3 regions of the Halomonas garicola genome follow, and region 2 is predicted to be linked to each of the others. Evidence: predicted binding sites of a transcription regulator. Region 2 holds the regulator's gene; each other region holds the start of a gene.
The links. Region 2 encodes FNR, which switches genes on or off when oxygen is low (the NO sensors DNR and NnrR bind a similar motif). Its sites were predicted from a motif close to TTGATNTANATCAA; they were not measured.
Positions count from the first base shown of each region.

Region 1: the regulator FNR is predicted to act here: its motif matches at 2,416-2,429, upstream of ubiU (ubiquinone anaerobic biosynthesis protein UbiU).
Region 3: the regulator FNR is predicted to act here: its motif matches at 3,825-3,838, upstream of frdA (fumarate reductase (quinol) flavoprotein subunit).

Region 1 covers NZ_AP043931.1:2,299,078-2,309,682, reverse strand. The annotation lists gene ubiT (ubiquinone anaerobic biosynthesis accessory factor UbiT) at 1-448, shown strand, start outside; gene ACZ46Y_RS11105 (U32 family peptidase) at 418-1,353, opposite strand; gene ubiU (ubiquinone anaerobic biosynthesis protein UbiU) at 1,362-2,357, opposite strand; gene ACZ46Y_RS11095 (aconitate hydratase) at 2,503-4,455, opposite strand; gene ACZ46Y_RS11090 (penicillin-binding protein 1A) at 4,624-7,128, opposite strand; gene pilM (type IV pilus assembly protein PilM) at 7,314-8,378, shown strand; gene ACZ46Y_RS11080 (PilN domain-containing protein) at 8,378-8,968, shown strand; gene ACZ46Y_RS11075 (type IV pilus inner membrane component PilO) at 8,987-9,640, shown strand; gene ACZ46Y_RS11070 (pilus assembly protein PilP) at 9,633-10,166, shown strand; gene ACZ46Y_RS11065 (type IV pilus secretin PilQ) at 10,210-10,605, shown strand, end outside.
Region 2 covers NZ_AP043931.1:2,413,684-2,424,288, forward strand. The annotation lists gene ccoP (cytochrome-c oxidase, cbb3-type subunit III) at 1-74, shown strand, start outside; gene ccoG (cytochrome c oxidase accessory protein CcoG) at 235-1,668, shown strand; gene ACZ46Y_RS11650 (FixH family protein) at 1,674-2,237, shown strand; gene ACZ46Y_RS11655 (heavy metal translocating P-type ATPase) at 2,237-4,696, shown strand; gene ccoS (cbb3-type cytochrome oxidase assembly protein CcoS) at 4,693-4,944, shown strand; gene ACZ46Y_RS11665 (sulfite exporter TauE/SafE family protein) at 4,925-5,638, shown strand; gene hemN (oxygen-independent coproporphyrinogen III oxidase) at 5,723-7,117, shown strand; gene fnr (fumarate/nitrate reduction transcriptional regulator Fnr) at 7,199-7,951, shown strand; gene ttcA (tRNA 2-thiocytidine(32) synthetase TtcA) at 7,961-8,869, opposite strand; gene ACZ46Y_RS11685 (DUF294 nucleotidyltransferase-like domain-containing protein) at 8,994-10,605, opposite strand, start outside.
Region 3 covers NZ_AP043931.1:1,687,377-1,697,981, reverse strand. The annotation lists gene ACZ46Y_RS08305 (BCCT family transporter) at 1-171, opposite strand, end outside; gene frdD (fumarate reductase subunit FrdD) at 401-778, opposite strand; gene ACZ46Y_RS08295 (fumarate reductase subunit C) at 778-1,176, opposite strand; gene ACZ46Y_RS08290 (succinate dehydrogenase/fumarate reductase iron-sulfur subunit) at 1,200-1,919, opposite strand; gene frdA (fumarate reductase (quinol) flavoprotein subunit) at 1,922-3,700, opposite strand; gene ACZ46Y_RS08280 (anaerobic C4-dicarboxylate transporter) at 3,942-5,363, shown strand; gene ACZ46Y_RS08275 (aspartate ammonia-lyase) at 5,390-7,261, shown strand; gene ACZ46Y_RS08270 (ABC-type transport auxiliary lipoprotein family protein) at 7,321-7,932, opposite strand; gene ACZ46Y_RS08265 (MlaD family protein) at 7,929-8,867, opposite strand; gene ACZ46Y_RS08260 (ABC transporter ATP-binding protein) at 8,870-9,679, opposite strand; gene ACZ46Y_RS08255 (ABC transporter permease) at 9,673-10,605, opposite strand, start outside.

The DNA of each region.
Region 1 (10,605 bases), 110 kb from region 2:
CGTGCCCGCGCCGTCGCGGCTGATTGCCCTGCTGGACCCCCGGGTGCCCCTGGCGCTCAAGCGCCGGGTGGTCGAGCCGCTGCTCAACCGCACCTTTGCCGAGCCGCTGGCTGAGGGCGAATTCGACGCCCTGGAAGGGCGGCGGGTGACCCTCGAGGTGGCAGACCTGGGCGTGCGCCTGACGCTTGCGCTTGATAACGCGCGCTTTGCCCTGAGCCGGGAAGACGGGGAAGCCACCATCCGCGGCGGCTGGCGGGAGTTTTTATGCCTGGCCACGCGCCGGGAAGACCCGGACGCGATGTTCTTTCAGCGAAGGCTTTTGATCGAAGGCGACACCGAGCTTGGGCTCACGGTAAAAAACCTCCTCGACGGCCGCGAGGAGGGGCTTTCCGAAGGGCGTTTGGGTGCGGTATTGCGTCAGCTGGATGCGTTGGCCGCCCGAGTGTGATCCATGCCCGGGCGGCCGTGCCAGTAGCCGTCGCAGACGTCGGCGTCCACCAGCGCCAGCGGGTCCGGGGCGGCAAGCTCGCCGCGCCTGGCGGCGTCAAATCCGGCTACCACATCAGCCATGCCTTCGGCTCGGGGGCTTAAGCGCGCCACACTCGCGCCCGAGGCGGCGATGGAGGCGGCGTCATAGCGCAAATCCTGGCAGGCGCCGGAGAGCGTCTGGACGCCGTTCAGGGTAAACACTTCTTTCGATTCCTGGGAGCGCAGCGTCATGCCTTCCGGGTGCTTCTGGCAGACGAACTGGCAGCGATCCTTGGGAGTTTGGTAGCGCCGGGCGGTAAAGCAGCGCGACGACCAGGCAAGCGGCAGGTGGCCGTAGGCAAACACTTCGCAGGCGGTATTAACGCCCTGTTCGCGGCAGTCGGCCAAAAGCCGGGTGACGTCCTCCCCGGACATCTCTACCGGGGCGTTGAAGCGCGTCATCCCCGCGCGGGCAAGCACGCCGATGGCCGCGGCGTTATACAGGTTGAGCGCGGCTCCCGCCACAAACTCAAGGCCTGCGCTTGTACACCGCTGCACCGCGCTCTGGTCGTTGGCTTCCACGCTGAATTCGCCGTTGTCGCACAGCTTGCGCAAATCGCGCAGGTCGGCCTCGGATTCGATCAGCGTCTGGCTTGAAAGCACCACCTCCTTGCCGCTTTGGGCAAGCTCGCGGCCTATCCCCAGCCAGTCGTCGAGCTTCATGTCCCGGCGGCGCGAGCACACCGATTCCCCGAGATAGACGATATCCACCGGCCAGTCGGCGGCGTCGCGGTAAAACTGCGCGTAGCGTTCGCGCGTCCAGTAGAACAGCACCGGCCCCAGCGCTAGCCGCAGCGCGTCCGCCTTGGATGATGTATCCGCCATGTTTCCTCCTATTTCCAGCGGCGCTCGTAGGCGCCAAGGGTGGTGGTGGTGCCTTCGGAAACCTCGCCGAGCCCCGCAGTCCACGCAGGGTCTGGGTGAAAGCGCCCGGGGGCGGCCTCCAGCCGGTCGATGGCGGAGCGCCAGATGCCGGCGACTTTGGACACGTAGGCGGGGCTTCTTTGGCGGCCTTCGATCTTCACCGCGCTGATATTCAGTTCGGCAAGCTCGGGCAAAAGCTCCAGGGTATTCAGGCTGGTGGGCTCTTCGATGGCGTGATAGGTCTCGCCTTCGACCTCGAAGCGGCCCTTGCACAGGGTGGGGTAGCCGGCGTTTTCGCCCGCGCCGTAGCGGTCGATGAGCACGCCGTTTAGCCGCGACTCGAGCCCTGAGTCGGTTTCTTCCCAGCGCACGTGGGCCGCCGGCGAGCACACGCCCCGGGTATTGGGCGACTCGCCGGTAAGATACGACGACAGATAGCAGCGCCCCTCGGCCATGATGCACAGGCTGCCAAAGGCAAAGACCTCGAGCTCTACCGGCGACTGCCCGGCCAGGTCGCGCACCTGGGTCATCGACAGCACCCGGGGCAGCACCGCGCGGCGGATGCCGAACTGCTCGTGGTAGAACCTGAGCGCCTCATGGCTCGTCGCCGAGCCCTGGACGGAAAGATGGCGGGAAAGGTCGGGGTAGCGCTTGGCGGCGTAGTCGAGCAGGCCCATGTCGGCGAGAATCAGCGCGTCCACGCCGAGCTCGGCAGCGTCGTCCACCGCGCGGGTCCACATGGCAAAGCTCTCGGGCTGGGGGTAGGTGTTGATCGCGCAGAATACCCGCTTGCCCCGGGCGTGGGCGTAGTCGATGCCTTCCCGTGCGCGCTTGTCGGTAAAGTTGAGTCCGGCAAACTGGCGGGCGTTGGTGGTGTTTTGAAAACCGAAATAGACGGCGTCGGCACCTTCGTCTACGGCGCGCTTGAGCGCGGGCAGATTGCCGGCCGGGCAGACAAGCTCCATGTTAAGCCTCCCGTGATAGGTAAGGCCGTCATGGTAAGGCGAAGCCGAGAGGTCGCAGTTGACCTGGATCATGGTGCGACCCCTGGCTTGCGGCTTGCCGGTGCGATCAACCCCCGGAAAGAAGCCGGGTTCTACAAAGCCGGCGTCAGGCCGCTTTCTTGTTGGCCCGCATCCAGTTGATCAGCCCGCCGGCGAGCAGCACCTCGACCTGGCGGCTGCTCAGGCCGTGCTTCAGGGCTATCTCGCCGCTTGCGCCTCTGGCCTTGAGCGTATCGCCCTGCTTCAAGGCCTCGTGCAGGCCTTCGAAACTCAACGTCTGGTCGGCTTCCAGCTTGGCGTAATCGTCGTCGCTAACGAAGGTCAGCGGCAGGACGCCGAAGTTGATCAGGTTCTGCCAGTGAATGCGCGCGAAGCTCTTGGCGATCACGATGCGCAGCCCCAGGTAGCGCGGGGCGATGGCGGCGTGTTCCCGGCTAGAGCCCTGGCCGTAGTTGTCGCCGGCGACGATGATATGGTCGCCTTTTGCCTTGGCCTGCTCGACGTAGTTCTCATCGACGCCGCGCAGGGAGAATTCCGCGATCTTGGGGATATTGCTGCGATAGGGCAGCACCTCGCTGCCCGCGGGCATGATCTCGTCCGTGGAGACGTTATCCCCGGCCTTGACCAGGAGGGGCAGTTCGGCGCTGTCTTCGATGGGCTCGAATTCCGGCAGCGACTCGATGTTGGGGCCCTTGATCAGCTCGATCTTCCGGGCCTTCTCCTCCTTCAGGGGCGCAAATAGGTTCTGGGTGTTGATGATCGGCGATTCGGGCTCCTCGATAGAGGGATAGTCAAAATCCAGGTCCCGCGGGTCGGTGATCTCGCCGCGCAGCGCCGAGGCGGTGGCGGTTTCCGGGCTGCACAGGAAAACGCTATCTTCCCGGGTGCCGGAGCGGCCGGGGAAGTTGCGCGGCGTGGTGCGCAGGCTGTTGGTGTCGTTGGCCGGCGCCTGGCCCATGCCGATACAGCCGTTGCAGCCGGCCTGATGCAGCCGCGCCCCGGCAGCCAGCAGGTTCGCCACGTGGCCGTCGCGCACCAGAGTCTCGAGGATCGAACGCGAGGTGGGGTTGATATCAAGGGAAATCCAATCGTGGATTTGGCGCCCTTCGACCATGGCCGCAGCGATGGCCAGATCTCGATAGCCCGGATTGGCGGAGGAGCCGATGTAGGCCTGGGAAAGCGGCTCCCCGGCGACCTCGCTTACCGGCACTACGTTGCCGGGGCTCGAGGGCTTGGCGATCAGCGGCTTGACCGTGGACAGATCAATGGTCTCGTGGACGTCGTATTCAGCGCCCGGGTCCGCCTTGAGCTCCTGCCAGTCGTCCTCGCGGCCTACCGACGTCAGAAAGCGCTTCACCGCCTCGTCGGAGGGAAAGACGCTGGTAGTGGCGCCGAGCTCTGCGCCCATGTTGGCGATCACGTGGCGGTCCATGGCGGACAGCGTCTCAAGGCCCGGGCCGTAGTATTCGATGATGCGCCCGCTGCCGCCGTCGACCCCGTGACGGCGCAGCATCTCCAGAATGACGTCCTTGGCGCTGACCCAGTCGTTGAGCTTGCCGGTCAGCTTGACTCCCCAGATTTCCGGCATCTTGAGATGGAAGGGCTCCCCGGCCATGGCCATGGCCACGTCGATGCCGCCGGCGCCGATGGCCAGCATGCCCATGGAGCCTGCTGCCGGGGTATGGCTGTCCGAGCCCAGCAGGGTCTTGCCGGGCTTGCCGAAATGCTGCTGGTGGGTGGGGTGGCTGACGCCGTTGCCGGCCCGGGAGAACCACACCCCGAGCCTGGCGGCGGAGCTCTGCAGGAAGAAATGATCGTCGGGGTTCTTGTTGTCGCCCTGGATCAGGTTGTGATCCACGTACTGGGCGGAAAGCTCGGTCTTGACCCGATCAAGGCCCATGGCCTCCAGCTCCAGCATCACCATGGTGCCGGTGGCGTCCTGGGTGAGGGTCTGGTCGATGGCGATGGCGATCGGCTCTGTGGCGTTCATTTCGCCTTCCACCAGGTGGGCCTCGATCAGCTTCTGGGCAACGTTTTTGGCCGTGCTGTTTTTAGACATGAGGGCTCCTTGCTGCGTTGTTCTGTCGAAACTCCTCGACTCAGTGTAGCCCCTTGGCGGCCGCCCCGTCTTGGCCGGTGTCCTGGTCGGATAGTTGCATGGGCCCTCGATCAGGCAGCGGTCGCGGCGCCCACGCAGGCACAGCGACCGTGCAGGATCAACGGCGGATCAGAAGATCGACTCGGCGGTGCCGGAGCCTTCGGAGCCGCTGACTCTTTCCAGCTCGCGGCTGACGCGCCGCGGCTGATAGCTGGGCAGGTGCTCCTCGTCGAAAAGCTCGCTGATGCCCCCGGACTCGTCGTCGCGCATGCGCAGCCCGGTATCCGGGTCGACCCGCATGCTGACGACGGTTTCCGGCTGCTCCGGCCAGGCTTCGGGGGTGCCCTCAAGGGCGCCGCCCATGAAGTCCTTCCAGATCGGCAGGGCCGCCTGGGAGCCGTATTCGGCGATGGTCTGGTTGCTGTCCTTGCCCACCCAGACGGCGGTGGCGATATTGCCGTTGAAGCCGGCAAACCAGGCGTCCCGGAGGGCGTTGGTGGAGCCGGTCTTGCCCACGATGTCGTCGCGCTCAAGGGTCAGCGCGGCGCGCCCGGTGCCGTGTTCGATGACGTCGCGGAGCATGTCGCGGAGAATGTAGACGGCTTCCTTGTCGGCGATGCGCTGGGCTATGCGGTAGCTATCGCCGTCGATCTCCACGGTCTCTTGCCCCTCGGCGCAGTCGCGACAGGCCGCCGTGGGGTCGGCCTTGTAGACCTCGGTGGCGCTGTCCTCCTCGCCGCGCTCGATGCGCTTGATGTACCAGGGCGACACCTTGAAGCCGCCGTTGGCGAGGATGGCGTAGGCGTTGGTCATCTCCAGGGGCGTCAGGCTGGCGCTGCCCAGCGCCAGCGACAGCCCCCGGGGCAGGTGATCGGGGTTGAAGCCGAAGCGCTCGAGGAAGTTGATGGTATAGCCAAGCCCCATACTTTGCAGGATGCGGATGGTGACCAGGTTGCGCGAGCGGGCCAGCGCCGGGCGCAGGCGCATGGGGCCGTTGAAGTCGCGGCTGGAGTTCACCGGGCGCCACAGCGAATCGCTGCCGTCGTCGATGACGATGGGGGCGTCGTTGACCACGCTTGCGGCGTTCATTTCGCCGTCGTTGAGTGCTGGCAGATAAATGAACGGCTTGAAGATCGAGCCGGACTGGCGGCGGGCCTGGATGGCGCGGTTGAATTTGCTGGCGTCAAAGTCAAAGCCGCCCTGCAGCGCCACAATGGCCCCGGTGCGCGGCTGCTGGGCAACCAGCGCGCCTTCGGCTTCGGGGCGCTGGGACAGGCGCAGGGTGTCTTCCTCGTCGTCGATGATCACGCGGATCAAATCGCCGCGCTTGGCGATCTGTTCAGCGCTTCCCTTGCCCGTCCATTTCATGCCTTCCCAGTTCAGGGTGTAGACGTTTTCCTCATCGGTGAGCACGCGCATTTCCCGCTCGCCGCTTTCGACCACGATGGCAGGCTCGAGCAGGCCGTAGCTTGGCGTACGCTGGAGCACCTGCACCCAGTTGCTCACGTCGCCCTCGATGCCTGCCACTTCGGTCTGGCTGCGCTCGGCGGCCTCGCGGGCGGTCTGGCGGATTTCCGGCGACTCGGAGAGCTCTTCCTCAAGCCCCTCGGTGGCGGTTTTCTCCTGGGCCTCGACCAGGCTGGCGGGGATGTCGTTCTGCTCGGGCCCGCGAAAGCCGTGGCGGCGGTCGTAGGCCAGAAGCCCCTGGGCCAGCGTTCGGCGGGCCAGGGGCTGAAGCTCGCTGTCGATGGTGGTGTAAATGTGGTAGCCGCTGGTATAGGCCTTGTCGCCGAACTGCTCGATGGCATACTGGCGCGCCATTTCCGCAACGTAGGCGGCTTCCACCTCGGCCTGGGCCACGTGACGCTGGGCGGTGATCGGCGCCTGGACCGCTTCCTGGTAGACGTCCGGAGCGATAAAGCCCAGCTCGCGCATGCGAAACAGAATCCAGTTGCGCCGAATCAGCGAGCGTTCGGGGTTGGACAGCGGATTGAACGCCGACGGCGCCTTGGGCAGCCCGGCAATCATCGCCGATTCGGCAAGCGTCAGCTCGTCCATGGGCCGGTCGTAGTAGGTTCGGGAGGCGGCGGCGATGCCGTAGGCGCGGTGACCCAGAAAGATCTTGTTGACGTAGAGCGAGAGGATTTCCTGCTTGTTGAGCACCTGCTCCATTTGCAGCGCCAGCAGGATCTCGCGAAATTTCCGGGTAAAGGTCTGGTCCAGCGTCAGCAGGTAGTTGCGCGCGACCTGCATGGTAATGGTGGAGCCGCCGGACTGAATGGTGCCGCCGCTGCGGGCAAGCTCGACAGCCGCGCGCACCAGCCCGCGCGGGTCAACCCCGGGGTGCTCGAAGTAGTGCTGGTCCTCGGCGGCGACCAGGGCATTGATCAGCGGCTCGGGAATGTCCTGGAAATCCACGGGGATGCGCCGCTCCTCGCCGTATTCACCCATCAGCTGGCCGTCCCGGGTATAGATGCGCAGGGGAGTGTGAAGGTCGAAGTCCTCCAGCTGGCGCACGTCGGGAAGCCCGGGTGCGAAGTACAGCGCAGCAGCTATCGTGGCCAGCGCGACGGCCCCCGCCAGGGAGACCAGTATGCCGATGAGTGATAGCACAAGGGTGCGGAAAAGCGTCATGGAAACAGGGTACCCGTGAAAATAAATGGGACATGCCGGGCCTTGAGGCCAGCCATGGCGAAAGGCGCATTATAAAGAGGCAGCGTAACGGCCACCAGTGGTGCCAACGGTAAGGGATCCGCGTGTGTTAGCTGCGTTAAAATCAAGTAATCTCTGTGCATTCTGGTATAGGCGGAGCCACCACCATGCGACTTTTTAACAGACACGACGGGCTGATCGGCATCGACATTACCTCGATGACGGTCAAGCTGCTGGAGCTCAAGGCGTCGGGCGGCGGCTACCAGGTGGAAAGCTACGCCGTGAGGCCGCTGCCCGACGGCGCCGTTGAGGAGCGCCGCATACAGGATGTCGAAGCCGTGGCCGAGGTGCTCGGTCGCGCGGTAAGCCGCGCCAGGCCCACCACCCGCAAGGCGGCGGTGGCCGTACCCGCAAGCTCGGCGATCACCAAGACGCTGGCATTTCCCGCCTCGCTGAGCGAGGAAGATATCGAAGAGCGTATTGTCACCGAGTCGGATCGTCATATACCGTTTCCGTTCAATGAGGTGGCCTTTGACTTTCAGTGTCTGGGCCCGTCGGCATTCAACGAGGACGAGCAGCGCGTGCTGCTGGTGGCCTGCCGCCGCCAGGAGATTGCCCAGCTGACCGATACCCTGGAGCGCGCCGGCCTGGAGCCGGTAGTGGTGGACGTTGAGTCGTTTGCCGTGGAGCGCGCCTTTGGGGTGGTGAGATGCCAGCTCAAGGACAGAAGTGCAAGCGATCCCGAGGCCTGTGTCGGACTGGTGGATGTCGGCGCCAATATTAACGCCTTTCACGTCATGCGCGGCGACAACATCATTTATACCCGCGATACCGTCTTTGGCGGGCGCAGGCTCACCGACGCCATCGGCAGCCGCTACGACATGTCCAGGGAAGAAGCCGGCTATGCCAAGAAGTACGGCGGGCTGCCCGACGACTATCAGGCCGAGGTGCTGGATCCGTTTCTGGACACGATAGTGCAACAGGTGGGGCGTTCGCTGCAATTATATTACTCGGCGGGCCGCCACCACGAGGTGCGCGAAATCGTGCTGGCCGGCGGTACCAGCCTGATCCCCGGCCTTGCCGAGCGTATCGCCGAGGACAGCGGCATGCAGGTGACGATCGCCAATCCCTTTGAGCGCATGACGGTGAACCGGCGTATCGACATGGACGCGCTTGACCGCGATGCGCCGGCCATGCTCACGGCGTTCGGGCTTGCGATGAGGGCCAGATAATGCATGTCAAGATCAACTTGCTGCCCTGGCGCGCGGCACGCCGTGAGCGTCGCACGCGTCGGGTCAAGCTATGGCTGGTGGCCATGCTGATAGCGGGCACGGCGCTCGGCTTTGGCGTGGCCCGCTACTATCAGGCGGCGCTTGAGGTCCAGCAGGAGCGCAATCAGTACATTCGCCAGCAAACCGAGCGGCTGGACAAGAACATCCGCGACGTCAAGCAGTACGAAAGCCAGGTGAATCAGTTCAAGGAGCAGATAGCGCTCTTTGCCTCGCTGCAGGACGAGCGCCTGCAGACGATCCGGCTGCTGAATGCGGTTTCCGAAAGCGTGGCCCAGGGGGTGGTTTACCAGCACCTGGCGCGCACCGATGACGAGGTCAGCGTGACGGCCCGGGCGGGCAGCGACAGGCAGATTTCCGAACAGCTAAGGCGCATCGCCCAGCTGCCGGCGATGGGGGTGCCGCGGTTTTCCGAGGTGGAAAGCGAAAGCGATACCGTGCGCCAGTTCCGTTTTCGGGTGCAGCAAAAGCGCGCGGGGGATGACGGCATGGCCGCAGAGGATGGCGATACGGCAGAGGAGGCCGGCGAATGATCGGAAGGAGGACAGGCCGTGACGTTTGACCGCGAGCGGTTGGCAAAGGAGTGGCGCCAGCTTAAACGGGTTGACTGGCGGGGGCTTGAGTTCAGCGAAGCCGGCAGCTGGCCGATGCTGCTCAAGCTCATCAGCTGCGCGCTGGCGCTGGCGCTGGCGTTTGCCGCCGTGGGCTGGCTGGTGGTGAAAGACCACCGTGCCGCGCTGGATGAGGCTCGGGAGGAAGAGCAGCAGCTGCTGGACGAGTACGAGCAAAAAGCCGTCAAGGCGGCGTACCTGCCCCGGGTGCAAAAAAAGCTTGTCCTGCTCAGCGAGCAGATGCAGGAAGTGCGGGAGATGCTGCCAACGACGGTGGAAATATCCACGCTGCTCGACAGCATCAACGACGCCGCGGTGGAGCATCGTCTGCAAATCGATCATATCCGGTCGCAGCCAACGGTCGACAAGGCGTTCTACGTGGAGCACCCGTTCAGTATCCAGGTGCAGGGCAGCTACCACCAGATTGCCGGCTTTGTCGCGGAAATGGCCGCGCTGCCGCGGGTGGTGACCCAGCACGATTTTGTGCTGCAGCCGGTTGATGAGGCGAAGGACAGAGGCTTGCTCAGCCTTTCCATGCAGGCGCGAACCTACAGCTATCAGGCGCCCGTGGTTGAGGAGGCGCCCGATGCGTAAGCCAGGCGTTTTGCTGCTGGCGCTGCTGCTCGCCGGCTGCGCCGATCCCGAGCTTGGGCAGCTGCAGACAACGCTGGATGAGATGCGGCGGTTCGCCGATGAGCCGCCGGACGTCGTGGTACCGGAAATGCCGGCGTACACGCCGGTCGCCTATGCCTACCCCGAGCAGCGAAGCCCCTTTGTGCCGCCGGAAGAGCTGGGGCACAAGGACATAACAAAAACGTTCGATAGCGAGCTGGCGCCGGATCAGTCGCGCAGCGCCGAGCCGCTGGAAAGCTATCCGCTGCCCGAGCTTGAGCTGGTTGGCACCATGCGCATGGGCGAGCGCCGCAGCGCGCTGATCAAAACGCCCCAGGGCGAGGTGACCTCGGTCCACGAAGGTAACTACATGGGCGTCAACTTTGGCCGGGTGGAGCAGATCGAGCCCCAGCGGCTGGTGGTGATCGAGCGTATTTTTACGCCCCGAGAAGGCTGGCAAGAGCACAGCGTATCGATGGAGCTGGCAGTCGACGAGGCCGGACAATGACAAGTAAACGCAATGATGCATACCAACGGCGAGTGATACGTTCATGATCAAAAGACTGCGACAGGCAGGGTTGGTATTGCTGGCGTCAGCGGGGCTATGGCTGCCGCTGGCAGCCATAGCCCAGTCAGCCGATGCGCGGCCAGGCGGGGGCGCCCAGATAGACGACATCGACTTTCGCCGCGGCGCCGGAGACACCGGCCGGCTGGCGATTACGTTCGACCGCAGCGGCGTGCGCCCTGAGGTCAGCAAAGGCGGCGACAACCGCGTGATCGTGGATCTGGGCGACAGCACACTGCCGGCCTCGCTCGACCAGGTGTACGACGTGACCGACTTCGGCACCCCGGTGCGGCGTATCGTGCCCGAGGTCAACCCCGGCAGCACCCGGCTGCAGCTGCTCACCGACGGCCCTTACGCGATGATGACGTCCCAGGACGGCCGC
Region 2 (10,605 bases):
AGGCGGCTTACATCGGCGAAGACAAGGTGCATCTCGTCGCCGCCTACATTTACAGCCTGCGCTACGACGATTAAGACGCCTTCCCCGAGCATCATCTCCGGGGGACAGAACAGGGTGCGGCCGGGAGCCGCACCCTTTTTTTATGCATAATCCGGTACACTAGAGGAAACGATAGCCTGCTACTGCACGCTATTGCCCTCCCCGTTTTACTGCCTTCTGAGCTGCGATACCGCCATGGAAAAGATTCCCAGCAAAGACGTCACGCCGGATCCGGTAGGACATCATGCTCCCGAACAGCCCGTCACCCAGGAAATGTACGCCAAGCGGCGCCACCTCTACGTGCGCGAAATCAAGGGGCTTTTTCAGAAGATCAGGCGCAGTGCCAACTGGGCGCTAATGCTCACGTTTTTCCTGCTGCCGTGGCTCTACATTGGCGGTCGCCCGGCGGTGTGGTTCGACCTGCCCCACCGCGAGTTCCATATTTTTACCGCGACGTTTTACCCCCAGGAGTTCGTCCTGCTGTCGTGGCTTTTGATCATCTGCGCGTTCGGGCTGTTCTTCATCACCGTGTTTGCCGGCCGGGTCTGGTGCGGCTACACCTGCCCGCAAAGCGTATGGACCTTTCTGTTCATCTGGATCGAGCACCGCGTCGAAGGGCAGCGCAACCGCCGTATGAAGCTCGATAAACAATCCATGAACGCCGACAAGCTCAGGCGCAAGACGGCCAAGCACGTCGCCTGGCTGGTGGTGGCACTGGCGACCGGGATCACCTTTGTCGGGTACTTCACCCCCGTTCGCCAGCTGGTGCCGGACCTTTTCACGCTCAGCGCCAACGGCTGGTCGTTCTTCTGGGTGGGCTTCTTTCTGGTCTTCACCTACCTGAACGCCGGCTGGCTGCGCGAGCAGGTGTGCATCTACATGTGCCCCTACGCCCGCTTTCAGGGAGTCATGTTCGACCGCGACACGCTGATCGTGTCCTACGATGCGGCCCGGGGCGAGCCCCGCGGTCGGCGCAAGAGAAACCTCTCCCACGAGCAGGTCAAGGAAGCCGGCTACGGCGACTGCATCGACTGCGACCTGTGCGTGCAGGTCTGCCCCACCGGTATCGACATCCGCGACGGGCTGCAGTATGAATGCATTACCTGTGCCGCCTGTATCGACGCCTGCGACAGCGTCATGGACAAGATGGGCTACCCTCGCGGGCTTATTCGCTACACCACGGAAAGCTCCCTGGAAGGCGAAAAGACCCAGATCCTGCGGCCCCGGCTGATCGGCTACTTCATCGCCCTGGCGGTGATGATCGGCGCCTTTGCCTGGGCGGTCGGCGACCGCACGCCGCTGGACTTCGATGCCGAGCGCGATCGCACCCAGCTCTACCAGATGACCGGCGACGGCCAGATCAGCAACGTCTACAGCCTGACGGTGCGCAACCTGGACAACCGCGACCACACCTACCGGCTGAGCGTGTCCGGGCTGCCCGGTCTTTCGCTCGACCAGCAAGCCATCAGCGTCGCCGCCGGCGAGTCGCGCAAGGCCGTGGTTACCATCCAGGCCGACCCCGACGTCATCGAACAGCCGAGCCACTCCATCGTGCTTACCCTTGAAGCCGAGGACGACGGCAGCATTCAACTCGAGCGCGACACGCGCTTTATCGGTAATCTGAGGTAATCACGATGGCACGCGATTCCGCGTCGGACACGGACAGCTCGTCGCTTTACAAGCCCTGGTACAAGCAGTTCTGGCCGTGGTTTCTGATCAGCATCCTGCTGTCGTCGGTGGCGTTTGGCACCATGTACGCGATCTTTTCGTTCATGTACTACGACGGCGTGATCGAGGAGGACTACTACGAGCACGGCAAGGAAATCAACATGGTGCTGGCCAAGCAGACACGCGCCCGGGAGCTTGGCCTTGCCGGCGATTTACGCGTGGATGCGCTGACCAGCGATATCGTCCTCGACCTGGAGGGCGAGCGCCGGCCCGACGTGCTGGAGCTCAAACTGATCTTCCCCACGGAAAACGACCGCGATCAGACCTTCACGCTGGAACACGTGCGCGAAGGTCGCTACATCGCCCAGGGGCCCGACAACCTGCAATACCGCTGGTATCTGCAGCTTCAGCCCGTGGCCGACGACCCTGAATGGCGGCTGGTCGGCGAGGCCCGCTTTCCCACGGAAAACACTATCACGCTGCATCCCGGAGGCCGCCAGAAAAACGCCGGAGAGCGCTCGGAGAGCTGATGCCCACCACCGCATCCATTGCGTGCTACCACTGCGGCAACCCGGTGCCCGACAGGGCACCCTGGTATATCGAACTTGACGACGAGAAGCACCCGCTGTGCTGCCCCGGCTGCGAGGCGGTGGCCCACGCCATCGTCGAAGGCGGGTTGGAAAGCTACTACCGCTTTCGCACCGAGCTTCCCGAGCGCCCCGACGACAAGCAAACCGCTCGGGCAGATACCTGGACGGTGTTCGACGACCCCGAGCTGCAGGCGGGCTTCGTCCACCCCGAAGACGACGGCCGCGTCCACGCCACCCTGGCCGTTGACGGCATTACCTGCGCGGCCTGCGCCTGGCTGATCGAACATCGGCTCAACGCCCTGGAGGGCGTGACCTCAAGCGCGGTCAACCTGACCCACCACCGCCTGCGGATCGCCTGGGACACCCAGCGCGTCAAGCTCTCCCGGCTGCTCGCGGAAATGGCCGCCATCGGCTATACCGCCCAGCCCTACGAGCCGGATCAGGCGCAAAAGCGCCTGCAGCACGAAGAGCGCATGACCATTCGCCGGCTGATCGTCGCCGCCGTGGGCATGATGCAGGTGATGATGTTCTCCATCCCCATTTACATCGCCGGAGAAGACGGTATCTCGGCCGACTTCTACGCGCTGTTTCACTGGCTGTCGTTTGCGCTGGCAACGCCGGTGGTGCTGTTTTCCGCCCAGCCGTTTTTCAAGAACGCCTGGCGCGATCTCAAGACCCGGGTGCTGGGCATGGACGTACCGGTGTCCATCGCCATCGGCGGCGCCTACCTGGCGAGCGCTTGGGCGGTGATCACCGGCGAAGGCGAGCTGTACTTCGACTCCGTGGCCATGTTTGCCTTTTTCCTGCTGTTCAGTCGCTACATCGAGGCTCGCGCCCGACGGCGCAACGGTCAGAGCGGCAACGCCCTGAGCGGCGTGCTGCCGACCTCGGCCACCCGGCTCGAGGATGACGACAGCGAACGCGTCGTACCCGCCAACCGCCTGGCCGAAGGCGACCGAGTGCTGATCAAGCCCGGCCACGACGTCCCCGCCGACGGCGTCATCGAACAGGGGGACTCAAGCCTGGACGAGTCCATGCTCACCGGCGAATACCTGCCGGTGACTCGCGGCGTCGGGCAAAGTATCGTCGGCGGCAGCCAGAACATGGAAAACCCGCTGGTGATCCGCGTCACCCGAGCCGGCGCCAACGCCCGGGTGGCGGGCATCCTCGATCTCACCGACCGCGCCTTCGCCAGCCGCCCCCGGCTTGCGCAAATGGCCGCGCGCATGGCCCACGTGTTCGTCCTGCGCCTGTTGATGGTCGCCGCGGCGGTGGCGGTGGTCTGGTGGTTTATCGACCCCTCGCGGGTCCTCTGGGTGATGCTCTCGGTTCTGGTGGTAACCTGCCCCTGCGCCCTGGCGCTGGCCACGCCCACCGCGCTCACCGCCGGCCACGGCCAGCTGCGCCGGCGCGGCGTGCTGGTCACCCGGGCCGATGCCCTGGAAACGCTCTCCGGCGCGCACCGGGTCATTTTCGATAAAACCGGCACGCTCACCCGGGGCGAAATGCAGCTGATGGACACCCGGCCGCTCGCCGAAAACCTCTCCGCCGAGCGCGCCCGGGCGCTCGCCGCCGCGCTTGAAGCCCGCTCGGAGCATCCCATCGCCCGGGCGTTTGCGCCCTACCGCGAGGCCACGCTCAGCGCCCACGATATCGCTAGCGTCACCGGCCAGGGGCTCGAAGGCCGGATTGACGGCCAACGCTGGCGGCTGGGCAAACCCGCCTTTGCCACCGCCGGCCAGACCCCGCCTGGCACGCCGGACAACGGCCAGTGGCTGCTGCTCAGCGAAGACGGCGCCCCCCGGGCCTGGTTCCGGCTCCACGACGCCGTGCGGGAAGACGCCGCCGAGACCGTTGCCGCGCTGAAAGCCCGGGGGCTTGAGGTCGAGCTGCTCTCCGGCGACACCCCCGCCGCGGTGGGCGAGCTTGCCGCGGCGCTTGGCATTGCCACCTGGCACGCCGGGCAAAGCCCGGAAAACAAACTCGAGCGCATCCAGGCGCTGCAGGCCGAGGGCGAAACCGTGGCCATGGTGGGCGACGGCATCAATGACGTACCGGTGCTTGCCGGCGCCGACGTTGCCATTGCCATGAACAGCGCCACCGACCTTGCCCGCACCCGGGCCGATGCAGTACTGCTCAGCCCCCGGCTTGTACGCATTGCCGAGGCGGTTGAAATCTCCCGAGCCACCAGGCGTATCATGCGTCAGAATATGGTCTGGTCGGTGTGCTACAACGCCGCGGCGCTGCCGCTCGCCGCCATCGGCGTGGTACCGCCCTGGCTTGCCGCCATCGGCATGTCGGCAAGCTCGCTTGTTGTGGTGGGCAACGCCCTGCGCCTGACGCGCTGGAAAACCCGGCCGGCGCCCCACGTCTCTTCTCCGTCACCGGTGGCCGCATGAAAATTCTTTATCTGCTGATTCCCATCTCGCTGCTGTTTTTGAGCATCGCCGTCTGGGCATTTTTCTGGGCGGTGAAAAACAACCAGTTTGACGACCTGGAAGGACCGGCGTATCGCATTCTCTTTGACGAGGACGAAAACGACCTGACGCCGGAAGAGCGCGAGCGCCGCCGGCACAACGCCGAGGCCGCACGCGAGCGGCAAAAGCAGCGCAAGGAGGACGACCGCAATGAATCCCACGGGCCTTGATCTGCCGCCGGTGCTGGCGGCCTTTGTCTTCGGCTTGATGGGCGGGGCCCACTGCATCGGCATGTGCGGCGGCATCATGAGCGCGCTGACCTTTGCCGTTCCGCCCAGCATGCGCCACCCGGCCAGGCTTTCCGGGCTTTTGCTGAGCTACAACCTGGGCCGTATTTCCAGCTACATGATCGCCGGCGCGCTGGTGGCAACGCTTGGCACGGTGTTCTCCGTTACCCCGGCGGCGCGCCTGGCGCTGCAGGTATTCGCCGCGGTGATGCTGATTTTGATGGCGCTGTACATCGCCAACTGGTGGAAAGGGCTTTTAAAGGTCGAGGCCGTAGGCCGGCGCTTCTGGCGCTACATCGAACCTTTCGGTCGGCGGCTGATGCCGGTGGTCAAGCTGCCCCAGGCGTTTGCCCTGGGCGCGGTCTGGGGCTGGCTACCCTGCGGGCTGGTCTATTCCATGCTCGCCTGGAGCCTGGCCATGGCCGACCCGGGGCGCGGGGCGTTGCTCATGGGCGCCTTTGGCCTGGGCACGCTGCCGGCGCTGTTGGCGACCGGCTTTGCCGCCCGCCAGTTAAGCGCCTTGATTCGCCACCCGGCCACCCGCACCGTCGCCGCTCTGCTGATTATCGGCTTTGCCCTGTGGCAGCTGTGGTCGACGTACCAGATGGCCACCGTGGCGGAAATGTCCGGCGCTTAATTGATATAGCTCAACTCCTGCCCTCGGGCCCGGCGCTAGGATGGCAGCATCATCCTTGCGTTCTTCCCACCGGAGTTGTCTGCCATGGCCAGCGCTGCCCCTTTGTTTTTCGATGCCGCAGCGCTGACTGCTGCCCGCCAGGACGCCCTGCGCCGCCACCACGGCGCCGGCGGCCCGCGCTATCACCAGTACCCCAACGCCGGGGCGTTTCACGACGCCTTCGGCGGCGACGACCTCTGCCGGGCGCTTGAGCGCAGCAACGCCGGCGGCCGCGGGCTTTCGCTTTACGTGCACGTACCCTTTTGCCGCCAAAGCTGCGGCTACTGCACCTGCCCGCGCATCATCACCCGCGACACCTCCCGGGCCGAGCCCTATCTGTCGCGGCTGGATCGGGAAATGGTGCTTACCGCCCGCCATCTGGACCGCACGCGCCCGGTGGAGCAGCTTTACTGGGGCGGCGGCACGCCGACGTTTCTCTCCCTTTCCCAGATGAGCGACCTCTTTGACCGCCTTGACGCCCGCTTCGGTCTGTCGTCATCCTCGGAGCGCGACTACGCCATTGAAATCGATCCCCGCGAAGCCGACGTCTTCACCCTGCGCCACCTGCAGGTGCTGGGTTTCAACCGGCTGAGCCTGGAGGTGCTGGACTTCAACCCCGAGGTGCAGCAGGCCATCCGCCGCGAGCAGCCGCGGATCATGACCGAAACGCTGATGGAAGAAGCCCACCGGCTGGGCTTTCGCTCGCTGAACCTGGACATCGGCTACGGCCTGCCCCGTCAGACCCGAGACAGCTTCGCCGCCACCCTGGCCGACGTCATCGAGCTGAACCCGGCGCGCATCACCCTCCAGGACTATGTTCACAAGGACTATGCTTATCGCCCCCGGCGGGGGCCGCGCCAGCAGCGCATCGACAGCGCCCAACTGCCCGCCGCGGCGGACCGCCTGGCCATGCTGCAGCTGGCCGCCGAGCAGCTCGGCCGAGCAGGCTATGTGCACATCGGCATGGATCACTTTGCCCGGCCAAACGACAGCCTCGCCGTGGCCGCACGGCAGCAGACCCTGGGGCGCAACCTCCAGGGCTATACCACTCACGGCCACTGCGACCTGCTGGGGCTTGGCGTATCGGCCGCCTCGCGTATCGACGACGCCTACGCGCAGAACCCCGCCCGGCTCGGCGATTACGCCAGCGCCCTGGACGACGGCCGCCTGGCTACCGCGCGCGGCCTGCGCCTTGAGCGCGATGACGACATTCGCCGCGCCGCCATCGAGCGGCTGATGTGCGACGCCCAACTGGACCTTGCCGCCCTGGGCCGGCGTTTCGGGATTGACGCGCCGCGCTATTTTGCCGCGGCGCTGGCTCGGCTGGACGACGCCCACCACGACGGGCTAGTCGAGCGAAACGGCGATATCCTGAGCGCTACGCCCGACGGACGGCTGGTGCTCCACCGGCTGGCCCGAGCGTTCGACGCGCACCGCTAGCGGCAAAGCGTCACCGGCGGCTTGTGGGTTACCCGCGCTTGCTTCCATAATAGCGCCGTGACCTACTTCACGGAGGACTGCATGCCGGAACCACTCAGCCGTCGGCGCCCCCTGCTCCACGAAACCCGCTGCCAGACCTGCAGCTTAAGCTCGCTGTGCCTGCCGCTTGCCCTCGAGCTTGACGACATGAGTCAGTTCGACGCCATCATTCGGCGGCGCGCGCCGCTGAAAAAGGGCGAGCCGCTGTTTCGCCAGGGCGATACCTTCACCAGCGTCTTTGCCGTTCGCTCGGGCAGCCTCAAGCAGGTTGCCATCGAAGGCGGCGGCAACGACCAGCTCACCAACTTCTACCTGCCAAGCGAACTGGTCGGGCTCGACGGCATCGACGAGTCAAGCTACCCGGGCAGCGCCATCGCCCTGGAGACCACTACCGTCTGCGAGATCCCCTTCGACCGCCTCGATCTGCTCTCGGAAGAGCTGCCGGAGCTGCGCCTTCAGCTATATCGCAGCATGAGCAAGGAGCTGCGCGACGATCGCCGCATGATGCGCCTTTTGTCGCGCAAGACCGCCGACCAGCGCATGGCCAGCTTTCTGATCACGCTGTCCGATCGTTTCCGCCGCCGGGGCTACTCGCCCTACAGCTTTCGACTCTCCATGGCCCGGGCGGACATCGGCAACTACCTGGGCCTCGCGGTGGAAACCGTCAGCCGCATTCTGAGCCGCTTCCAAACCCAGGAGCTGGTGGCCGTCTCCGGCCGCGAGGTGAACATTCTGGGAATGCAGCGCCTGCTGGCGCTGGCCGAAGAAGAGGCCCAGGAAGCCGCCAGCTCCTGAGGGCCGCCGTCAGCCGACGTTGACGGCCTGGATGCGCCCGGCCAGCGCTTCGGCCTGGCTGGCTTCCAGCCGTTCGAAGTCAAACAGCTCGCGGTCGGCAAGCTGGGACGGGGCGACGTTGGTCACCGCCTTGAACATGCTTTCCAGCCGGCCCGGATGGTTTTTATCCCAGTCATTGAGCATCGCCTTGACGTTCTGGCGCTGCATGTTGGGCTGGGAGCCGCACAGGTTGCAGGGGATGATGGGGTATGCCATCTGCCGGGAAAACTCGGCGATATCGGCTTCCTTGCAGTAGGCAAGCGGGCGGATGACGATGTTTTTGGCATCGTCGGAGAGCAGCTTGGGCGGCATCGCCTTCAGGCTGCCGCCAAAGAACATATTGAGAAACAGCGTCTCCAGAATGTCTTCGCGGTGGTGGCCAAGCGCTATCTTGGTGGCGCCGATCTCTTCGGCAAAGCCGTAAAGCGAGCCCCGGCGCAGCCGCGAGCACAGCGCGCAGGTCGACTTGCCCGCGGGGGTTTTCTCCTTGACCACCGAGTAGGTGTCGCGCTCGAGGATGTGGTAGTCCACGCCGAGCCCGTCCAGGTAGTCGGGCAGCACGTGCTCGGGAAAGCCCGGCTGCTTCTGGTCGAGATTGACCGCCACCAGCGAAAAGCGCACCGGCGCGCTGCGCTGCAGGCTGCGCAGCATCTCAAGCATGGTATAGCTGTCCTTGCCGCCGGACAGGCACACCATCACCCTGTCGCCTTCCTCGATCATGCGGTAGTCGATAATGGCGTTGCCGGTCTGGCGGCGCAGGCGTTTTTGCAGCTTGTTGAAGTCGCGCTTGCGGCGCACGTCGTCTGCCGACGGTGCGTCGTCTTCTAAGGCGGCGGAAACGACGGAATCATGGGCTTGCACGGGATCGGGATGCGACATGGGGAATCTGCGCGTGTTGGTGGTAAAAGGGGGCGGCGAGTGACGTCGGACGGCGCCACGACGCGAAATACATGGCCGCTATTGTAGCAACACCCGGCGCCGCCCCACCAACATTGACGGCCGCTTAGGCATATTCCAGGTGGTAGCGGTGCGACAGCCGCTGCTTAAGATCCTTGACGATGTGCAACGCCTCGCGCAAGAGGTCGCGCTCAAGGGACGACAGCGCCTGCACCACCACCCGGTCGCGGCCCTGTCCGCTGGTTTCGTCCTCCGCCAGCTGGCCCTTGAGCCTGAGCTCGCTGAACAGCGACAGCGCCTCGCCAACGTCGTCGGCAAAGCGGCGCTTCAGCCGGCCGTCTGCCACCAGCGCGTCCAGCCGGGCAAAGGTCGAGGTCGCCTTGATGCGCCGCTCAAGCGCCATGGTGCGCACGCCGTGAACGATGGGAAAAATGCCGCCCTTCTTGATGTCGATGCCGTGCTGGGGCTTTTTCAGCGAGCCAAACAGGGTCAACGGCGTCGAGAAGCGCAGCGCCGCCCGGGCAAAGTAGGAGAGCAGCAGCTCGTCGTCGGCGCAATGCGCAAACAGCGTCTCGCGCACGCGCTCGAGCAGCGTGGCGTTGCCAGCCACGGCGTGGGCATCGAGCATGATGGCAAGCTTCATCAGGCTGTCGCCGTCCCGGGCGGCGACCCAGCGCGCAATGCGCGCCTGCCACTCGCTGACGCTGCCCCGCCACTCGGGGTTGGAGACCATGATATGCCCCGGGCACGGCGGGTAGCCAAGCGTCGCCAGGGCGTCGCTGAAGCGCTGCATGGTGTCGTCGGCGCCTGGCCAGTCCAGGTCGTCTTCAAGGATCAGCCCGTTGTCCTGGTCGGTCTTCAAGATCTGCTCGCCGCGGCCTTCGCTGCCCATTACCATCAGGCAGCTCGCGCTTTGATAGCGCGCCTCGACGCAGAACGTCCAGGCCTTGTGGATGATCCGGCCGTTGAGCGCTGCCAGCAGCTCCATGGCAAAGCGCAGCTTGACCCCTTGCGCCATCAGCGCGCTGACCAGCTCCGGCGTGCGCCGGCTGGCCGCGGCCAGCGCCTCCAGGTCGGCGGCCTGCTCTACCTGCAGGCTCACTACGTAGCTGCGGCTGGAAAAATAGCTCAGCACGTCGGTCAGCTCGACCACGCCGACCGGCGCCTCTCCTTCCAGCACCACCACCCGGGACACCTGACGGCGGGTCATCAGCACCAGCGCCTCGAACAGGTATTGCTCAGGCGTTACCGTGATCAGCGCGTAGCGGGCAAGTTCGCCCACCGGGCTCTGCCGCGAGGCGCCGTCCAGCACCATGGCGTTGAGCAGGTCGGTCTTGGTCAGCATGCCGTAGCCGTCTTCCCCCTCGACCAGCAGGCTGTCGACGTGATGACGGTTGAGCTGCGCCACCGCTTCGGCGATATCGGTGCCGGCCGCCAGCCGGCGGGGCGTACGCATGCAGTCGCGCACCTTGGCCAGCATGAAGCCGGCCATGGTCACCCCGCCCTGGGCGCGCTTTTCCGTCAGCCGGCGCGCCTTGCGCGCCAGCGACTGACGAAAATAGGCATCAAACTCGGGGCAGGCGCGGCACAGCTGCTGAAAAAGCACCTTGGGCACCAGGTAGCACACGCACTCCTGCTCGGCGATAAAGCGGTAGCGGCTCTGGCCGTTGATGATGCTGATGGCGCCGAACACGTCGCCGGCGGTATAAAGGCCGATG
Region 3 (10,605 bases), 730 kb from region 2:
CACGGCGTTTATGATGAAAATAAGAAGCCAGCCGGTAGAGCCCGCCATGATGCCCTGTAGGCGTGAGAACAGCGTGGCTGCCGTGTCCCCCTGCCAGCCAACAAAGATCAGCAGCAGGGCAATGATGGTGGCCGAGACGATAAATAGGCTCATTTTCTTGAGCGATGGCATGGTGTCGGGCTTCCGTAACGTCATCGTGTTGTGCGCAAGGGTCGGCTGTTTTTAGAGAATGGAAATCCTGGCGCGGCAGAAGTGGCGTATTATATCAGAGAATTAGTATGTATTGTTACGTTTGGTGCTTAACGTTAGATGTATGTCCCAAAAAAGATGAAGCCAGAAAGGGGGGCGGGATAACCCAAGGCCTTCCGCCCGCAGCGCATAGCACTGCGGGCGGAAAGTGTTAGATATTGCTGGAAAGTATTCCCAGCAGCACCAGTAAAAGCGCAAGCAAGCTGAACAAGGTCGCAATGCTATAGGCGATGGTCTTGTTCGTTTTGTCACTGCCCAGCTTCAGATCATGCAGACCGTGACGAATACGGTGCATCGCATGATACAGCGGGAGGCAGATGACAGCGCCAACGAACATCAGGCCGAAAAAGCTGAACAGCATCGCGCGGCTGCGCTCGAAATCAAACGTTTCTGTTGGCAACACTCCCAGGGGAAATAGCAGGGCAATAAACAGAATGGCGGCTGGAACGAATACCGCAAAACAGACACCACCGGCGCTGAATAAGGCCCACCAGACAGGCTCGGCACTTTTCTTGATGCGATGTTCCATTACATGCTCCTTCCGATGAATACCCAGGCAAATAATACCGTTACCAGCAGTACGGCAAGCCACTGCCCCAGGACGATCCATTTCGCTGGCAATAATCGTTCCTTTACGCGAAGCGGCATAACTCGTGGGAAAAGCGTGAAAAATGTGGCGGCGTGGAAAAGGCTGGCAATGAAAGCCAGTAGATTAATCGCGATGACAACGGGATTTTGCATGAACTGTTGCCATCCTTGCCAGCTATCAGCCCCTTGCAAGAGGCAGTATATCCCGGCGAGTAAGCAAGCAATGAAAAAAACCAGCGGCAGGACCGTAGCTTCGCGGGCCATATAGGTCATGAAGTAACGGTGCTTTAACCACCAGGTGCGTTTAAGTTCGGGAAAATGTCCTGTTGATTTGTCCATGAAAGCCTCCTGCAGTTGAATAGCTAGCCTTTGAATAAATTGATCAAGAGATCTTTGGCCGATTCGACTTTGCCCTGGTTTATGGCCGCCGCTGGGTCAACATTTTTCGGACACACTTCTGAACAGTAACCGACGAAAGTGCAGGACCAAACGCCTTCGTCACGATTCATTTGTGTCAGGCGTTGCTTTTTACCCTGGTCGCGGTTATCCAGGTTATAACGCTGTGCCAGCGTCAGCGCTGCCGGCCCCAGGAAGCCGGGGTTAAGGCCAAACTGCGGGCACGCAGAGTAGCAAAGCCCACAGTTGATACAGTCGGAAAACTGCGCGTATTTGGCCATTTGCTCCGGGGTTTGATTATGGGGCTCTGCGCTTTCTTCCGACTCATTGATCAAATAAGGCTGAACGGCGGTCAGGTGCTCAAGAAACAGATCCATATCGATAATGAGGTCTTTCATTATGGGGAAGTGCGCCAAGGGTTCTATCTTGACGGTTTCCGGATATTCCCTCAAAAAGCTTTTGCAGCCCAGCTTTGGCACCCCGTTAACCATTACGCCACAAGAGCCGCAAATAGCCATGCGACATGACCAGCGATAGCTCAAGCTGGCATCTTGCTCGTCCTTGATATAGTTCAAGGCCTCAAGGATAGAGGTGCTGTCGTCATAGGGAACGTCGAAGTCCTGCCAGAATGGCGCCTCGCTCTGCTCGGGGAGATAACGTTGAATACTAAGCCGTTTGGTCGTCATTGCTATGCTCCTTTGCCCGCATCGCCATAAGCGCGCACCGCTGGCGCCGAGAAGCGAGTATCTACCTCTTGCCAGCGCAGCTCTGCAGGGGCGTCGGTTTTGAAGAACACCAGGCTGTGCTGCAAAAAGTTGATGTCGTCACGCTGTTGAAGGCCTTCGTCGAGGCGCTGATGGGCGCCGCGGGATTCCCGACGGTGTAAGGCGGCCAGACAGGTCGCCTCCGCAATATCCAACCCAAAGCCCAACTCGATGCACAGCAGCAATTCGGTGTTGTAAGCTTTGCTTCGGTCATTCAGCTGAATATCGTGATACCGTGACTTGAGCTCACGGATAGTGTTCAAGGCACCTTGCATGCGCTCCTCATCACGATAAACGCCGCAGCCATCCTCCATGGCCTGAACCATTTCGCGCTTCAGTTCAACCCGGTCTTCCGTGCCGCTGGCCTCACGTAGCCGGTCGATGTGTTGCCGCTTGGCTTGAAACTGCCGTTGAAGCGACTCGAGGTCGGCGAAGTGGGTAGTGGCTGCCCGCTGGCTTGCCTGTTCGCCTGCCAGGCGGCCAAAGACCAGCAGCTCCGTCAGTGAGTTCGATCCCAGCCGGTTAGCACCGTGCAGCCCCACGGAGGCGCACTCCCCGGCGGCATACAGCCCCTTCAGACGAGACTCACAGTTGGCATCTGTCTCAATGCCACCCATGGTGTAATGTACCGCCGGGCGAATCGGAATGGGCTCGTTGACCGGGTCAATATTGATATAGGACTTGGCCAGATCACAAATGAAGGGAAGGCGCTCATATAGGTAATCCTTACCCAGATGGCGCAGGTCGAGATAGACCACGTCGCTGTCAGCGAAGCGTCCGGTACGTCCTGCCTTTTGCTCCTGCCAGAACGCTTGGGACAGCTTATCGCGTGGCCCGAGCTCCATGTATTTGTTCTTCGGCTCCCCCAGCGGCGTTTCCGGTCCCAGCCCGTAATCTTGCAGATAACGGTAGCCGTCCTTATTCAAGAGTAGGCCACCCTCTCCGCGGCACGCTTCGGTAATCAGAATGCCCGTACCCGGAAGACCGGTAGGATGGTACTGTACGAACTCCATATCGCGTAGGGCCACACCGCTACGGTAGGCCATGGCCATGCCGTCCCCGGTCACGATGCCGGCGTTGGTATTGAACTGAAACAGGCGCCCGGCGCCACCGGTTGCCATGATCACCGATTTCGCGCGCAGCAAAATCAATTCGCCCGTGGCGACCTGTAGGGCAATAACGCCGGCAACAGCGCCGTCGACTGTTGCGACGTCAAGTACGAAATATTCGTCAAGACGTTCAATTTCGGGATATTTCAACGACGTCTGAAACAGGGTGTGCAAGATGTGAAAGCCGGTTTTGTCCGTTGCAAACCAGGTACGAGCCGTTTTCATGCCGCCAAAGCGACGCACCTGCACGGTACCATCCGCTTTACGGCTCCAGGGGCATCCCCAGCGTTCCAGCTGCACTAATTCCTGGTGGGCGTGACGGACGAAGTAATCGACAACCCCCTGTTCAGCAAGCCAGTCGCTTCCCGAGACAGTGTCTTCAAAGTGAGCTTCTAACGTATCTTCATCGCTGGTAACGGCAGCGGCGCCACCTTCCGCCGCGACCGTATGAGAACGCATGGGATATACCTTTGACAGCATCACGATGCGCTGCCGTTCCCCCTTGTTTCTGCCACTTTCTGCAGCGGCAATCGCGGCGCGTAATCCTGCACCGCCGCCTCCTACGATCACGATATCAACGTCTTGATGTTGCATAGCGGCTCTCGTCGGTTATTCGGTGATTCAGTCAGGCATGCGAACACTCTCATACCCGTCTATTAGAAATATTTGCATATAAAATAATTTCTTTCATTCCAAATAGAAATAAACTGGATAAATATTGATCTGGATCAATTTAAACTAATTAAATAGTGGATACGGTAGCAATAGGTAAAATATTTGAGCAAAAAATGTAGACCGGTTAATCGACAACCCATGGAGGCGTGACGATTACACTATGGACTGGATATTTCTCCTTGAACTTCTCACTGTGCTGGCCGTTATTGCACTGGGCGCCCGCAAGGGAGGCATCGCTCTTGGTATGTGGGGTGGCGTGGGCCTGCTTATCCTGACGGTGGTGTTCCGCGAGCAGCCTGCCGCACCACCAATTAACGTAATGCTGATTATCCTGGCGGTGATCAGTGCGGCAGCGGTAATGGAAGCCGCCGGCGGAATCAACTGGCTGGTAAACGTTGCCGAACGAATCATTCGCCGATACCCCAAGCACATCACCATCGTGGCACCGCTGGTTTCCTATTTGTTCACCTTCGGTGCCGGTACCGGTCATATTTTCTATCCGTTGCTTCCGGTCATCCATGACGTCGCTCACGGTAGCGGGATCCGGCCCGAGCGCCCGATTGCGGTCTCGACCATTGCTTCACAGCAGGCGATCACCGCCAGCCCGGTTTCCGCAGCGATGGCGGCCATCATCGTGATACTGGAATCCGAGGGCATGACGCTGGCGACGATTATGGCGATTTCTGTGCCCGCCACAGTGATGGGGATCGTATTGGCGGCGCTGATTTCCTACCGCCGCGGGAAGGAACTGTCAGAGGATCCGGTGTTTCAGCAGCGAGTCAGCGAGGGACTGGTAGAACCGATTCCCGAAGGACCCAGCGATACACAGGCTTCACAGGTTGCCGGATCTGAGAAGAGCCTTGTGACAGCCAATACCGCTACCTCGGACACTGCGGTGACTGATAAAGAGCCTGCCGAGTCTGTTCGGCCGTGGAAAGGCCGTGTTAGTGCGTTGATTTTCCTGCTGGGCGTAGCCTCCATCGTTGTACTGGGCTTCTTTGAGGGCCTGAGGCCAGCCTTTCCCGATACCAGCGGTGAACTGGTGCCGCTATCCATGTCTTTGACAATCCAGATCACGATGCTGGCCGTGGCAGCGATCATCCTGATGATCTGTCGGGTAGACGTTGAGGCTGTCCCGCGGGCTGCCACCGCTCGGTCCGGTCTGGTGGCACTTGTGGGTATTTTTGGGCTTGCCTGGCTCGGTCAGACGCTTATCGATGCCAATCAGGAAACCGTGGTGGGCGGACTTGGCAACATGGTAACTGCTGCCCCCTGGACCTTCGCCATCGGCTTGTTTTTTGCCTCGGTGCTGTTATTCAGCCAGGCCGCTACTACTCGGGCCTTACTGCCCCTGGGGCTGGCGCTAGGTATCGGTGGTCCCCAGCTGGTTGCCATGTGGCCGGCCGTTAACGGTTACTTTTTCCTCCCTACCTACGGAACGATCCTTGCTGCCATCAGTTTTGATCGCAGTGGTACTACCGGGATCGGCAAGTTCGTGCTTAACCACTCCTTCATGCTCCCCGGGCTGGTCGCCACTATTGGCACCGTCATTATCGGGTTGCTCATTTCCCAGGTCTTTTGACCATCGCGATTATTAGGAGAAGCGAGATGAACGTTAATGAAGTGTCCACTCAGGATCTTACTTCAGGGACTCAAATCGGTGATGCTGATCAACATATCGTTGATATGTTGCGCGAATATGGTGATGTCCAAACATTCTCCAGTGGTGACTGGATCAGCCAGGAGGGAGTGCCCCGGGAATGGTTCGGGGTCCTGCTTCAGGGCGAGTTGGAATTGCTGCACGGTCGCTATGCCGACATACGGCGTGTAGGGCTGCTGGGGCCAGGGGCCATGGTCTTTGAAGGCTTTCTCATGGGCGACCCCAACCCGCATCGGCTCTCTACTCGGGCGATGGCCGCTGGCCAGCTTTTGGTGCTGGATGCCGCCGCCAAGGAACGCCTACAGCAAGGGCAACCGGATTTTTGGCATGAGCTTATTCTACGCGTGGCAACACGCCTGCGTGCGCGGCTACGTGGCACCACGACCCGAATGGTCGAACATCGTGAGCCCGAATTTGCGATTGGCACGACCCGGGTAGAACACGACTCCCTGGGAGAGCGAGAGATTCCCGCCGATGCCTATTACGGCGTTCAGACGCTGCGAGCCATGGAGAACTTTCCCATCTCCGGGCATCACCTGGATGACTACGGTAATCTTTGTATCGGCCTGGCCATGGTTAAAAAGGCGGCCGCGCAAACCAACCAGGAGCTGGGTGTACTCGAGGCCGATAAGGCGAAGGCCATCGCGACGGCGTGTGATGAGATTATCGGGGGAAAACTGCGGCGACACTTTGTGCTGGATATGATTCAAGGTGGTGCCGGCACCTCAACGAACATGAACGCCAACGAGGTTATTGCCAATCGCGCCCTTGAGTTATTGGGCCATCAGCGTGGTGACTATACCCACTTGCACCCGCTGGACCACGTTAACCTGTCTCAGTCCACCAACGACGCTTATCCCACGTCGGTAAAAGTTGCCGTACTGCTCACCGTTCAGCAGACGCTGAACTCATTGGATGAGCTATCCAGCGCCTTGCGGATAAAGGCCGACGAGTTTGCCGACGTGCTGAAGATGGGGCGTACAGAAAACCAGGACGCCATCCCGATGACGTTAGGCCAGGAGTTTGGGGCGTACGCCGGGATGGTGGCATCTGCTCGCCGCGCGCTTTCGCATGCAACCCTGGAGATGCACGAGATCAACTTGGGCGCTACGGCCATCGGCACCGGACTGAACAGCCCGGCCGGATACGCGCCGCTGGTGGCCGAGAAACTCGCCGTTATCTCCGAGTTGCCCTTGACGCTTGCAAACGATCTTGTAGAGGCTACTCAGGACTCGGGAGCGTTTGCCTGCCTATCCGGCGCCATGAAGCGGGTAGCGGTGCAAGTCTCCAAAATCTGCAATGACCTCCGGTGGCTGTCCAGTGGTCCTCGGGCCGGGCTCAATGAGATTAATCTCCCACCTATGCAGCCGGGCTCTTCCATCATGCCGGGTAAGGTCAATCCCGTGGTACCGGAGATGGTCAACCAGGTTTGCTACCAGGTGATCGGTTTTGATGCGACGATCGGTATCGCCGCGGAAGCCAGCGAGCTTGAGTTAAACATGGCTGAGCCGGTCATGGCCTATGATCTGCTGCAAGGGTTAACTATTCTGAATAACGCCATGATCGTACTTAACAATCGGTGCGTGAAGGACATTACCGCCAATCGGGAAGTCTGCCAGAACTATGTGCAGCGCTCGATCGGCCTTGTCACTGCGCTGAATCCCGTACTTGGGTATGAACGCTCATCGCAAGTGGCCAAGGAAGCGTTGGACACCGGTGGCAGTGTCTATGATCTGGTCCTCGAAAAGGGGTGGCTGAGCCAGACCCAGCTCGATGAGCTTCTAGAGCCAGAGCATATGACCAGTCCCATGCAACCCTGAGTTTAATAAGCCACTGTCAGTTGGCCTCTTGGCCGCAGCTTCGATAGAGCGGGCAGCAGTCAATCATCTGTGTTGGCAAGGGTCCAGTCGACCAGCTGGATTGCAAGCTCGTCAGCGGCCAAGCCGAAAGCGTCGACTACCGACTCAAGTTGAGGAGAATCGCTTTGCTGACGGACGTCGAAACGCCGACTGGCGACCACGTTGCGGTTGCTTTCGTCGAGCAGCTGCACGTCTAGGCGGATGACTGCCTGCGGAGCCTGGTCACCGTTGTACTCGCTTTGGAAGGCGCCGAGATCGCTGCTTAGAGTGAGGTCGCTCTGGACTCGACTGCCTTCTCCTACCACTGTTGCCAGGCGCCCGTCCTGGCGAAAGGCCTCGATGAGACGATCGCGCAACAGCACCGGCGCATCGTCATTCCACCGTGTTCCGGCGTAGACGCTTATTTCCTGGCGATTGGGACGTACCAGAATGCGTGGGCTGGCGAGTAATCGGGCGGCGCGAGGCGTTTCCAGGCGCAGTGTCATGTCAAGCGAAGGCTCAGAAGAGGCAGGTTGCGTTGTGGCGGGTAGCAAGAAGGTACGCTGTGGCGTTTGATCGGGTAGTAGGCTGCAGGCCGACGAGGTTATTAATACGGCAAGGAGTAGAATGCCGAGGCGTACGCGCAAGATCATGGTGTGAACTCCTGGATCGGGTCGCGGCCAAGTAGGAAATCAGCCGGGCTTTCTTCGAGGCGACGTGTAATGCGGTTCAGCTGGCTCAGCGTACTACGTAGCTCGAACATGGCGGGAGCAAGTTCGCCAATGCCTTGCAGGCCCTGGGATAGCGATTCTTCATGTGTGGCGGTGAGCGTTGATAGACGCTCGGTGGTAGTGGCCAGGTCGCGCATGGCTTGGTGTGCAGCTTGCATGATGGGCTGTCCCTGCTCTTCCAGTAATCCGTGGGTAGATTCGCTTAGACGTGCGAAACTCGCCAGGCTCTTTTCAGCCTGTACGCTGGCACGGTGGACTTGGGTCAGCGTCTTGTCGATGGTGCCGCGTTCGTCGACTAGTGACTGCGAAGCGATATCAACGTTGCTCAAAATACGCGTCACGTGTTCGGCATTTTCTTCGGACAGTAGACGGTTCGCCTTTTCCAACAGAGTGTCTACCTGGGTGAAGAGCTCTTCGCTATTAGAGAGCAGCGAGTTTAGCGGGGAAGGTTTGGCCTCGATTAGCGGTGGATGCTCACGGTCGCCTTTTAGGCGGGGACTTTGCGGGGTCCCGCCACGTAATTGTATATTCATGCTACCGGTAATGTTGGCTAGAGCAAGGCTCGCATTGGTGTCTTGCTTGATGGGAATGTCGCTGTAGATACGTACCAACGCGCGTACATGTCGTGGGTCCTCGGGGTCGAGGCTTAATCTGACAACATCGCCGACCTCGATTCCGCTATATTGGACTTTGTTGCCTTCAGAAAGCCCGCTGACGGCCCGGCTGAAACCAACCTCGTAATAGGAGTAATCGTGTTCGACGCTGGTCTTGCCAAGCCACAGGGCAAACAGTAGAGCGCCACCGAGGGTGATTATCGTGAATAGTCCGATCAGCACGTGGTGAGCGCGGGGTTCCATGGTCAGCTTTCCTCGGTAGTGGGGGGAATATGGCGGGCAGCACGTCCCCGTGAGCCCTGAAAGTAGTCGCGAATCCAGTCGTCATCGAGCGTCGAGACTACGTCGAGCCGGCCGGCGGCCAAGACCTTACGGCGTGCCAGCACAGCGACCCGGTCGCAAGTCGCATAAAGGGTATCCAGGTCGTGGGTGACCAAAAAAACGCTGAGCCCAAGGGCGTCGCGAAGGGTCAGAATTAGACGGTCGAAGGCCTCTGCACCGATGGGATCAAGACCGGCGGTGGGTTCGTCGAGAAATAAAACCTCGGGATCCAACGCCAGAGCGCGAGCCAGGGCGGCACGCTTGACCATTCCGCCGGAGAGCTCGGCGGGATAGTTGGCGGCCGCCTGAGCGGGGAGGCCAGCCAGTGCCAGTTTAACCTGCGCTAGCATCTCTGCATCGTCCCGGGCAAGGCCGGCATGTTCGATCAGCGGCAGAGCCACGTTCTCTGCGAGTGTTAGAGAGGTAAAAAGTGCGCCTCGCTGAAAGAGCACCCCGAAACGCCTCTCCACTCGCGAGCGGTCCTGTGAAGTAAGCTGTTGTAGGTCCTTGCCAAACACCGTGATGGCACCAGCGTTAGGGCGCAATAGGCCAATGATACTACGCATTAACACCGATTTGCCGCTGCCCGAGCCGCCTACTACTCCGAGTATTTCGCCTTGCCGCAAGTCTAGGTCAAGGTCTTCGTGGACGACGTGGCTACCAAAGCGGTTTTCCAATCCGCGTACCCGAATCAGCGGTGATTTTATCTGAGCTTCTGTGGCCTGATTCACCAGCCCATCTCCATAAAGAAAAGCGCGGCGGCGGCATCAAGCAGAATAACCATGAAGATCGACTGTACCACGCTGGATGTGGTGTGCTCGCCTACCGACTGAGCGCTGCCGCTGACTTTAAAGCCTTCTTGGCAGCCGATTAAGGCGACCACAAAGGCGAATAATGGGGCTTTGCTTAAGCCAATCACAAAGTGTTTAAGCGGGATGTCACGTTGCAAAATAGCGAGAAACTGGGTCAGTGAGATATCCAGGGCCAGGAGGCAGACCAAGGCACCACCGATCAGCCCGCATAGCATGCCGACAAAGGTGAGTATTGGCATAGTGACCATTGTTGCCAACACCCGGGGGAGCACCAGCAATTCCATCGGGTTAAGCCCTTGGACGCGGATAGCATCGAGTTCTTCGTGAGCTTTCATGGCGCCGAGCTGGGCGGTGAAGGCGCTGGCGGTGCGGCCAGCAACCAGTATGGCGGCCAGTAACACACCAAATTCGCGCAGAAAAGCAAAGGCGACCAGGTTCACTGTATAGATTGTGGCGCCGAAGTCGCGCAGCACAGTGGCGCCCAAAAAAGCCATGACGGCGCCTACCAGGAAAGTCAGCAGGGCGACGATGGGCAGGGCATTGAGACCCGTTTGATGGATCTGTGCCACTAAAGACGTCAGGCGCCAACGGCGCGGCCGCCAGATACCGGTAGCAAGCGTTGCCAGAGCCTGGCCCATGAAGCCCATAAGCTGGCATTGCTGGTGCCAAAATTTTTCGACACGTCGGCCGGTTTCGGCCAGGAAGTCTTTCACGGGCCGGGTAGGGCGGGGCTGAGGAGGGGGGCTTTGTGCCATGGCATCGGCCACGGTATGCAGTAGAGCCCGGCGTTCAGCTGGCAGCGCGGGGGCCCAGTCATCAATGGCCGCGAGCCGCTCGGGGCTAATGAG